2 regions of the Brucella sp. IR073 genome follow, and region 1 is predicted to be linked to the other one. Evidence: predicted binding sites of a transcription regulator. Region 1 holds the regulator's gene; the other holds the start of a gene.

Region 1 (4,418 bases):
CGCGCTGTGCCGCCCTCAATCCGCGCCGCGGCGCTGGGTCTCGGCGCGTCGAAGACGCAGACGGTTTTCCATCATGTGCTGCCGCTCGCCGCGCCCGGCATCATGACCGGCACCATCATCGGCCTTGCCCATGCGCTGGGCGAAACCGCGCCGCTGCTGCTCATCGGCATGGTCGCTTTCGTCGTCGGCTATCCGACTACGCCGCTCGATCCCTCGACCGCGCTGCCGGTGCAGATTTATATGTGGGCCAATGAGGCGGAGCGTGCCTTTGTCGAGCGCACGTCCGGCGCTATCATCGTGCTGCTCCTGTTCCTCGCGGTCATGAATATTGGTGCCATCATCCTGCGCCGCCGTTTCGAGCGCCGCTGGTAAACCGGGAGATGTGAAGAAATGAACCTGATGACCGAACGATCTCTCGAAAAAGCAGTGGGGGAGAAGATGAACGCTGTCACCGCCAAGAACAAAATGAAGGGCGAGAAGGTTTCCGTCTTCTACGGCGCGAAACAAGCGCTGTTCGACGTCGATCTCGACATTCCCGAGAAGATGGTGACGGCGCTGATCGGCCCCTCCGGCTGCGGCAAGTCCACCTTCCTGCGCTCGCTCAACCGCATGAACGATACGGTCGAGGGCTGCCGCGTGACCGGCAACATCACCCTCGACGGCGAGGATATCTACGATCCGAAGATCGACGTCGTCGAGCTTCGGGCGCGTGTGGGGATGGTCTTCCAGAAGCCCAATCCTTTCCCCAAGTCGATCTATGAGAATGTTGCCTACGGCCCGCGCATTCATGGCCTCGCCAAGAACCGTCACGAGCTGGATGAAATCGTGGAGAGCAGCCTGCGCCGCGCCAGCCTGTTCGAAGAGGTGAAGGATCGTCTGCATGATGCCGGCACCGGCCTTTCCGGGGGCCAGCAGCAGCGCCTCTGCATCGCCCGTGCCATTGCGGTGAGCCCGGAAGTGATTTTGATGGACGAGCCTTGCTCCGCGCTCGACCCCATCGCCACCGCCAAGGTGGAAGAGCTGATCGACGAGCTGCGCCAGAACTACACCATCGTCATCGTGACGCACTCGATGCAGCAGGCGGCTCGCGTGTCGCAGCGCACCGCCATGTTCCACCTGGGCAATCTGGTCGAGGTCGGCGACACCGAGATGATGTTCACGACGCCCAAGGAAAAACGCACCCAGGATTACATCACCGGACGCTTCGGCTGACGGGCTGGTCTGGAAGAAATTGAGGACAAACGAAATGCCATCCCAGCACACAGTCCGCTCCTATGATGAGGAGTTGAAGTTCCTGGCGCACAAGATCGCCGAGATGGGCGGCCATGCCGAGCGCATGGTCGAGCAATCGGTCGAGGCCATCGTCAATGCCGACAACGCGCTCGCGCAGCGCGTCATCTCCGATGACCTGATCCTTGACGCCAGCGAGCGCGAGATCGACGACCGCGCCGTCACCATCATCGCCAAGCGCCAGCCCATGGCCTCGGACCTGCGCGAGATCATCGGCGCCATCCGCATCTCCTCCGATCTGGAGCGCGTCGGCGACCTCGGCAAGAACATTGCCAAGCGCGTCGCCGCCGTGTCGGATACCCGCCAGCCGATCAAGGTCTATCGCGGCCTGCAGACGCTGGCCGAACTGGCGCTGACGCAGCTGAAGGAAGTGCTCGACGCCTTTGCATCGCGCTCGGTCGCCCAGATCAACATCGTGCGCGACCGCGACGACGAGATCGATGCCATGTACACCTCGCTGTTCCGCGAGCTCTTGACCTATATGATGGAAGACCCGCGCAACATCTCGGCCTGCACGCATCTTCTCTTCTGCGCCAAGAACATCGAGCGCATCGGCGACCATGCGACCAATATCGCCGAGACGGTCTATTACATCGTCACCGGCCAGCAGATGCCGCCCGATCGCCCGAAGGAAGATCTGAGCCACGGCATCGTCGTGGACGAGGCGAAGCGGGCTTAACCAGCTCGCACCCTCCCTCCCCGCAAGGGGGAAGGAGGGTGCGAGCCCTGCCCGGTGGGGGTGGCGGGGATGCCTTGGGGGCCGGCATATCCGCTTCGACAAGCATATTCTAATGAGGAACTGCTGAAATGGCCCATGCACCCAAAGTCGCGGTTGTCGAAGACGAGGAGGCGCTGAGCGTCCTCCTGCGTTACAATCTCGAGGCGGAAGGCTATCTGGTCGATACTATCCTGCGCGGGGACGAGGCGGAAATCGCCTTGCGCGAGAATGTGCCTGATCTCCTGATCCTCGACTGGATGCTGCCCGGCGTCTCCGGCATCGAGCTTTGCCGCCGCCTGCGCCAGCGGGTGGAAACGGAGCGCCTGCCGATCATCATGCTGACCGCGCGCGGCGAAGAGAGCGAGCGGGTGCGAGGCCTTGGCGTCGGTGCGGACGATTATGTCGTGAAGCCCTTCTCGACCCCGGAACTGCTCGCCCGCGTCAAGGCGATGCTGCGCCGCGCCAAGCCGAGCCTGCTTTCCCACGTGCTGAAAGTGGGTGACCTCGTGCTCGACCGCGAGCAGCACCGCGTCTACCGCAAGGACCGGGAAATCCGCTTAGGGCCCACGGAATTTCGCCTGCTCGAATATTTCATGATGTCGCCGGGCCGCGTCTTTTCGCGCAGCCAGTTGCTGGACGGTGTCTGGGGGCCGGATATCTATGTCGATGACCGCACGGTGGACGTTCATGTCGGGCGTTTGCGCAAGGCCATCAATACGGGTCGTGCCGTCGATCCGATTCGCACGGTTCGGGGCGCCGGCTACTCGTTCGGGTAGATAATATTGTGGCAAAGCGCCAATAAAGTGAAAGATTTATAAAAAGTAAATATTACTATACTGGTAAGTATTATTAAGAAATAGTTAGGAAAACGGCAGGATATTATGTTTATCCCGCCGTTTTTCTTCGTTGCCATTCTTTGGCCTAAAACATGCGTCCTCATGGCTGCCTTCGTTGAGGTGTCCAAGCATGAGACTGAGCTTTTGAAGAGCGCTGAAAACTGGAAAATCCTGGCCGTGGCCGGTGCGATTATCGCGCCTGTCGTCATGACGGGATGCACGACGTCGAAGGGCAGCGGATCCGGCCAATCGGCCAAGGGAACCGTCTCGCAGTCGAGTGCGTCGGGCTATGGCTATACGGCTGGCGGCAAGAAAACCTACGCCTATACCGCCAAAGACAGGGAATGCCTCAAGCGGGCAATGTATTTCGAATCGAACCGCTCCAGCGAGGATGGCTTTCTCGCGGTCGGAACGGTGGTGATGAACCGCCTGGCCTCCGGCAGATATCCGGACACGATCTGCGGCGTCGTCGGCCAGAAGAACCAGTTTGCGCCCGGCGTGCTCTCCCGCCCGATGAAATCGCTCCCGGAACTCGATGAAGCCGCGGATGCGGTGCTGCGCGGCGAGCGGCACCCCAAGGTGAAGCAGGCCATGTTCTTCCACACGGCCGGGCTGAAATTCCCCTATCGCAACATGCACTATGTACTGGTGGCGGGCGGCAATGCCTTCTATGAGAAGCGCCGCCGCGACGGCTCGCTCGAAACGCCGATCCTCGAGACCCCGCGCCTCATCGCCGCCGCCGATGTGCTGAAGCCGGCAATGCCCGCCTTGGGCCACGAGCGTGCGGTGCCGATTCCTACGGCCTCGCCCGTCGACCGGACGATGGTCGCCAGCATTGCGTCTGACCAGGGCTTCGGCCCCCGCGCCAAGGGGGATCGCGTGACGCGCGCCCCGACGGCACGGGTCGAGACGGTCGCCTGGCAGACCGGCCCCGCCCCGGTGCGCATGGGAACCACCACGACCTCCACGCAAATCGAACTGGGCTATGATTCAGGCCGCAAGCCCATCGACGCGATCGGTGAGTTGCTGCTTAAACAGGACAGGCCTGAGCCGGCGTTTCAGTAGGATAATATCGGCGCACGGAATCGCCGAAGCAATTTGCTTCTTGTTGGAAGCGCTGTCCGCCAACATATGATTGTTACCGCGGTCTCACCCGCACCGGAAACGGCTGATAGATCACCATCGGCGGCCCGAACGGCCGGTAGAACGGTTCGTCGAAGGCCGCGCGGCGGGCTGCCCGCCGGTCGAGATCGAGTTGCAGCAGGCAGTTGGCGAGCGCGTCGGTATTGGGCCGGAAGCCATAGGCGCGGCAGGTCTGGATGTCGGCGGCGCGCCGCTCCTCGGGCGTCATCGTCGTGCATCCGGTAAGCGCGGCGGTGAGAAGGATACCACAGAACGCAAGTTTCTTCATGGGTCGGTCTTTCCTGATCCGCTGCCGACTATAGCAGAGGGCGCGGTGCGATGGCTACTGGCGCGAGAGGGTAGCCAGCTTCGGTCTGCGGGAGTATGAAGAAAGCCTTTCGTCCATTTCAATGATCGGATGCGCCATGACCATACATTCCCGCGATGCAATC
Region 2 (4,418 bases), on a different contig from region 1:
CGTACAGGGTCAAGGATATTCCGGCGCTGAGAAATCCATTCTCTGGACGGCGATCCTGTTCTTCTTCGTCATCCGCGGCGCGAACCGGCAGTCGGTGGACGGGCTGATCGGGAAGCAGTTTTAAAAGGAAAGGGAATAGGAAAGTAAATGCGTAAGGCAGATACGAAACGCTCCCTACTCACTTATTCCCTTACTCCCTTATACTCACGCCACTTCCGCGTCGTTCCCCTCCATCACCGGCGTCAGCGCCCGCTCAAAAATATCGGCGCAATGCTCCCAGGTGAATTCCTTGAGCGCCGCATCGGGATCGACGCGGCCCATCTTCAAAGCCTCGAGGCAGGCTTCGCGTAAGTCCTCGGACAACACCCCTGCCCCCGTCGCGCCGATCACGTCCTTCGCGCCGGGCACCGGAAAGGCCGCCACGGGCAGACCGCTGGCGATGGCCTCCAGCAGCACCAGCCCGAACGTGTCGGTCCGGCTGGGAAACACGAACACATCCGACCCGGCATAATAGCGGGCAAGCTCCTTGCCTTCCTTCTTGCCCACATAGACGGCATCGGGAAAACGAGCCTTCATCTCTTCCAGCACCGGCCCGTCGCCGACGACCAGCTTCGTTCCCGGCAGATCGAGCGAGAGGAAGGCCGGGAGGTTCTTTTCCGGCGCAACACGCCCGACGCAAAGAAAGACCGGATGCGGCAGGCCGAGATCGACCCGCGCGCGCGGCTTGAACAAGGCACGGTCGACGCCCCTCGTCCAGACTTTAAGATGCGTAAAGCCGCGCGCGGCAAGCTCGTCCCGGATCGACGGCGTCGGCACCAGCGTGCAGGCGGCGGCGTTATGAAAGCGCCGCAGAAACCCGTAGGACCATGACAGCGGCACCACCGGAAACCGCTCGGAAAGATATTCCGGAAAGCGGGTGTGGAAACTGGTGGTGAAGTGCCAGCCATTCTTGAGGCAGGCGCGCCGGGCCATGATGCCGAGCGGCCCTTCGGTCGCGATATGCACATAGGCCGGCTGGAGTTTGGCGAGCGCGGCGCGCACGGCGCCGGGATGAGTCAGCGCCAGCCGGATTTCCGGATAAGTCGGGCACGGGATCGAGCGGTAATCGGATGGCGATAGGATCGTCACCGCATAGCCGCGCGCCGTCATCAGGTCGCGCATATGAGTCAGCGTCCTGACGACCCCGTTCACTTGCGGATGCCAGGCGTCGGTGACGATGATAAGGCGCTTCATCAAGCCACGTTTGCCGGCCTTGGCAGGGAGCGCGCCGCCGGACGGCGGTCTTGGAGATCGATGACCGGCGCGAATCCGGCCTTCTCGCCGATGAGATGCGTCCACGAGATCAGCTCCATCGTCCCGTCGAAATGTTCGGCCACTGCCGTGCAACTCTCCACCCAATCGCCGGTGTTGATATATTCGACGCCGCCAATGGTCTCGATCGTGGCGTGGTGAATATGGCCGCAGATGACGCCGTCCACACCCGCGCGCCGCGCCTCCTCAGAGACAATGTCCTGAAACGCGCCGATGAAATTGACCGCCTTCTTGACGCGGAACTTCGCCCATTGCGAGAACGACCAGTAGCGAAGGCCCAGCAGGCGGCGCACCTTGTTCATGACTGTGTTGAAGGCAATGGCCGCGTCATAGGCCCAGTCGCCGAGATAGGCGATGAAGCGCGCATTACGCACCACCACATCGAACTGGTCGCCATGGATGACCAGGAATTTGCGCCCATCCGCGGTTTCGTGGATCGTGCGATCCATCACCTCGATGCCACCGAAATGCGTGCCCTGAAAATCGCGCAGGAATTCGTCGTGATTGCCGGCGATATAGATGATGCTGGCGCCCTTGCGGCTCTTGCGCAGGAGCTTCTGCACCACGTCATTATGCTCCTGTGGCCAATGCCAATTGCGCCGCAGCCGCCATCCATCAACGATGTCGCCGACGAGATAGATGGTCTCCGCATCGTGAAAGCGCAGGAAATCGAGCAGGAAATCTGCTTTCGCGCCCTTCGATCCCAGATGCACGTCCGAGATGAACAACGTGCGGTATTTCTTCGCCTCGTCATCCGCCTGCTTGCCCATCTCCAACTCCGTCCGTCTTTTGATGGTTCAATATTTGGCATGACTAAAAGCCGATTCATGTCACAAGCGTATGACGGCGCCTTTCGGGTCCCTCGCCCGCCTTGATTTCCACCGCGATTGAAAGTACCGCAAACATATCGAGGAGGAGCTCGAAAACTTCCATACGCAGGAGCTATGCGTGACACTTTCAGGCTTCGTTGCTTTTTCCACCGCTCTTGCGATTGCCGCGATCATTCCGGGACCGCAAATTGTCGCCATCGTCGCCCAGTCGGTTCGCTTTGGCTATAAACCGGCCGCCTGGCTGACAGCGGGCATGGTGATTGGCGACCTTCTTTATCTTGCGATGGCGCTGGCGGGGCTCGCCTATGTGGCGGAGGTTTTCACAGGGTTGCTCATCGTCATAAAATGGGCAGGTGTCGCCTATCTCTGTTTCCTCGCCGTGCAATTCTGGCGCGCCAAGCCGGAGGTCGAGGAAGCCGGGCCGGCCATGGCGCAGCGCAGCGGAAGCAGCCTGCTCTCGGGGATTCTGATCACGGTCGGCAACCCCAAATCGGTTCTCTTCTACGTGTCGATCCTGCCCACCGTTATCGACATCGCCACACTGCAATGGTCCGACGCCTTCGCACTCATAGCGCTGAGCGCCGTGATCCTGACGGTTACGCAATATCCTTTCGCGCTGGTCGGAGCCCGCGCCCGACGCAGCTTCCAATCTCCGAAAGCGCTGAAAATTATGAACCGCGGCGCAGCCCTGTGCATTGGCGGCGCGGCAGCGGCAATTGCAGCGCGGCAATAGGCGAGATCAAGCTCCCTGGCTTCTCTTATCCAAGGCATAGGAAACGGCGAAAACGCCGAGTCCCAGCACTGAAAGGGCAGCGCCGACATAGCCGGTGGCCGCGTAGCCATATCCATGAGCGATCACCAGTCCACCCAGCCAGGCGCCAAGTGCGTTGGCAATGTTGAAGGCGGAATGCATGGAGGCGGCGGCGAGCGTCTGACCGTCCCGCGCCACATCCATGAGCCGGGTCTGGATGGCCGGGCCTGCCGCGAAGGTGCAGCCGACGAGGAAGACGGCGAGCGATAGCAGAATCGGGCTCGCCGCCGTCAGGCCGAACATGGCCATGACGGCGACGTTGAACAGCAGCATTCCAAAGATCGTTCCCATCAGCGAACGGTCGGCGAAGCGGGTGCCAACGAGATTGCCTGCATTCATGCCCAGACCAAACAACGCCATGATGACAGGCACCATCGCCACCGGCATCGCGGCGACTTCCGTTGCCGTCGCCGCGATATAGCTAAAGATAGAGAACATCCCGCCGAAACCGCTTGCCGCCACCGCCAAGGTCAACAGCACTTGCGGGTGGGTAAAGGCAGCGAGTTCCCGCAAGACTCCGGCGCGCCCTTGGCTGGTGTCGCGCGGCAGATAGAGGAACAGCAGGACGATAGTGACGATGCCAATCGCGCCCACCGAAAAGAACATGACGCGCCAGTCGAGAACCTGCCCGAAAAGCGCCATCGCCGGCGTGCCGATAAGGGTTGCGACGGTCAGGCCCAGCATCACATAGCCGACGGCCCTTGCCCGCCTGTCGAGCGGCACCAGCGAAGCGGCCACCAGCGCGGCGACACCGAAATAGGCGCCATGCGGCAAGCCGGTCACAAAGCGCAGAATGATGAAGGTGGAGAAAGACGGAGCGATGGCGCTGAAGAGGTTTCCGGCAGCAAACACCCCCATCAGGACCAGCAGCAATGTCCGGCGCGAGCGCCCCGCCCCGATCATGGCGATGATAGGCGCGCCGATCACCACGCCCAGCGCATAGGCGCTGATGGCATAGCCCGCTTCCGGCAGGGTCACGCCGAAGCTGCGCGCCACATCGGGCAGCAGCCCCATGATCGCGAATTCCCCGGTTCCTATTCCAAAACCGCCGCAAGCAAGCGCCAGAATGACGAGCGTGAGTTGGAAGGCGTTAAGCTGCGATGAAGACGAAAGCTCGGGGTTCGCGGAGAGTGAACTGCGCACGGGAAAATGCCTGATTCGAAGCGACGCAGGCCAGGTGGAACCGGACCTGCGCGGGTAAGGATGGAGCGGGGAATCCCGCCTTTGGGACGGCTCCCTTTACACCTATTCGCTGCCTTGCGTAATGGGCTTCCCCCATTGGCCCGCCCTAAAAACGCCCCAGAAATAAAGCTTATTGCTTCGTCTTCCATGCTGGAGTGCCCCCAGGATGAATGCTTCGGTTCGCTGGAAATTCGGGCGCAGACAATCGCGATCGGGCCGCCTGACGGCTATCATCGCAGCCGCCCTCATGCTCTTGCCTTTGCCGGCCCTTGCCGCCCGGCGCT

The links. Region 1 encodes PhoB, which activates phosphate uptake and scavenging genes when phosphate is short. Its sites were predicted from a motif close to TGTCATNNANCTGTCAT; they were not measured.
Positions count from the first base shown of each region.
Region 2: ACOWVG_RS18430 (UDP-2,3-diacylglucosamine diphosphatase) is a predicted target of PhoB. The motif match lies at 2,141-2,157, and genes of this name have one in related genera.

Region 1 is NZ_JBAKHD010000002.1:286,415-290,832, reverse strand. It holds gene pstA (phosphate ABC transporter permease PstA) at 1-372, shown strand, start outside; gene pstB (phosphate ABC transporter ATP-binding protein PstB) at 439-1,212, shown strand; gene phoU (phosphate signaling complex protein PhoU) at 1,247-1,969, shown strand; gene phoB (phosphate regulon transcriptional regulator PhoB) at 2,098-2,784, shown strand; gene ACOWVG_RS05140 (cell wall hydrolase) at 2,947-3,909, shown strand; gene ACOWVG_RS05135 (hypothetical protein) at 3,983-4,255, opposite strand; gene ACOWVG_RS05130 (aminopeptidase) at 4,392-4,418, shown strand, end outside.
Region 2 is NZ_JBAKHD010000013.1:33,532-37,949, forward strand. It holds gene ACOWVG_RS18420 (DoxX family protein) at 1-124, shown strand, start outside; gene ACOWVG_RS18425 (glycosyltransferase family 4 protein) at 205-1,233, opposite strand; gene ACOWVG_RS18430 (UDP-2,3-diacylglucosamine diphosphatase) at 1,233-2,081, opposite strand; gene ACOWVG_RS18435 (LysE family translocator) at 2,260-2,874, shown strand; gene ACOWVG_RS18440 (MFS transporter) at 2,881-4,095, opposite strand; gene ACOWVG_RS18445 (hypothetical protein) at 4,301-4,418, shown strand, end outside.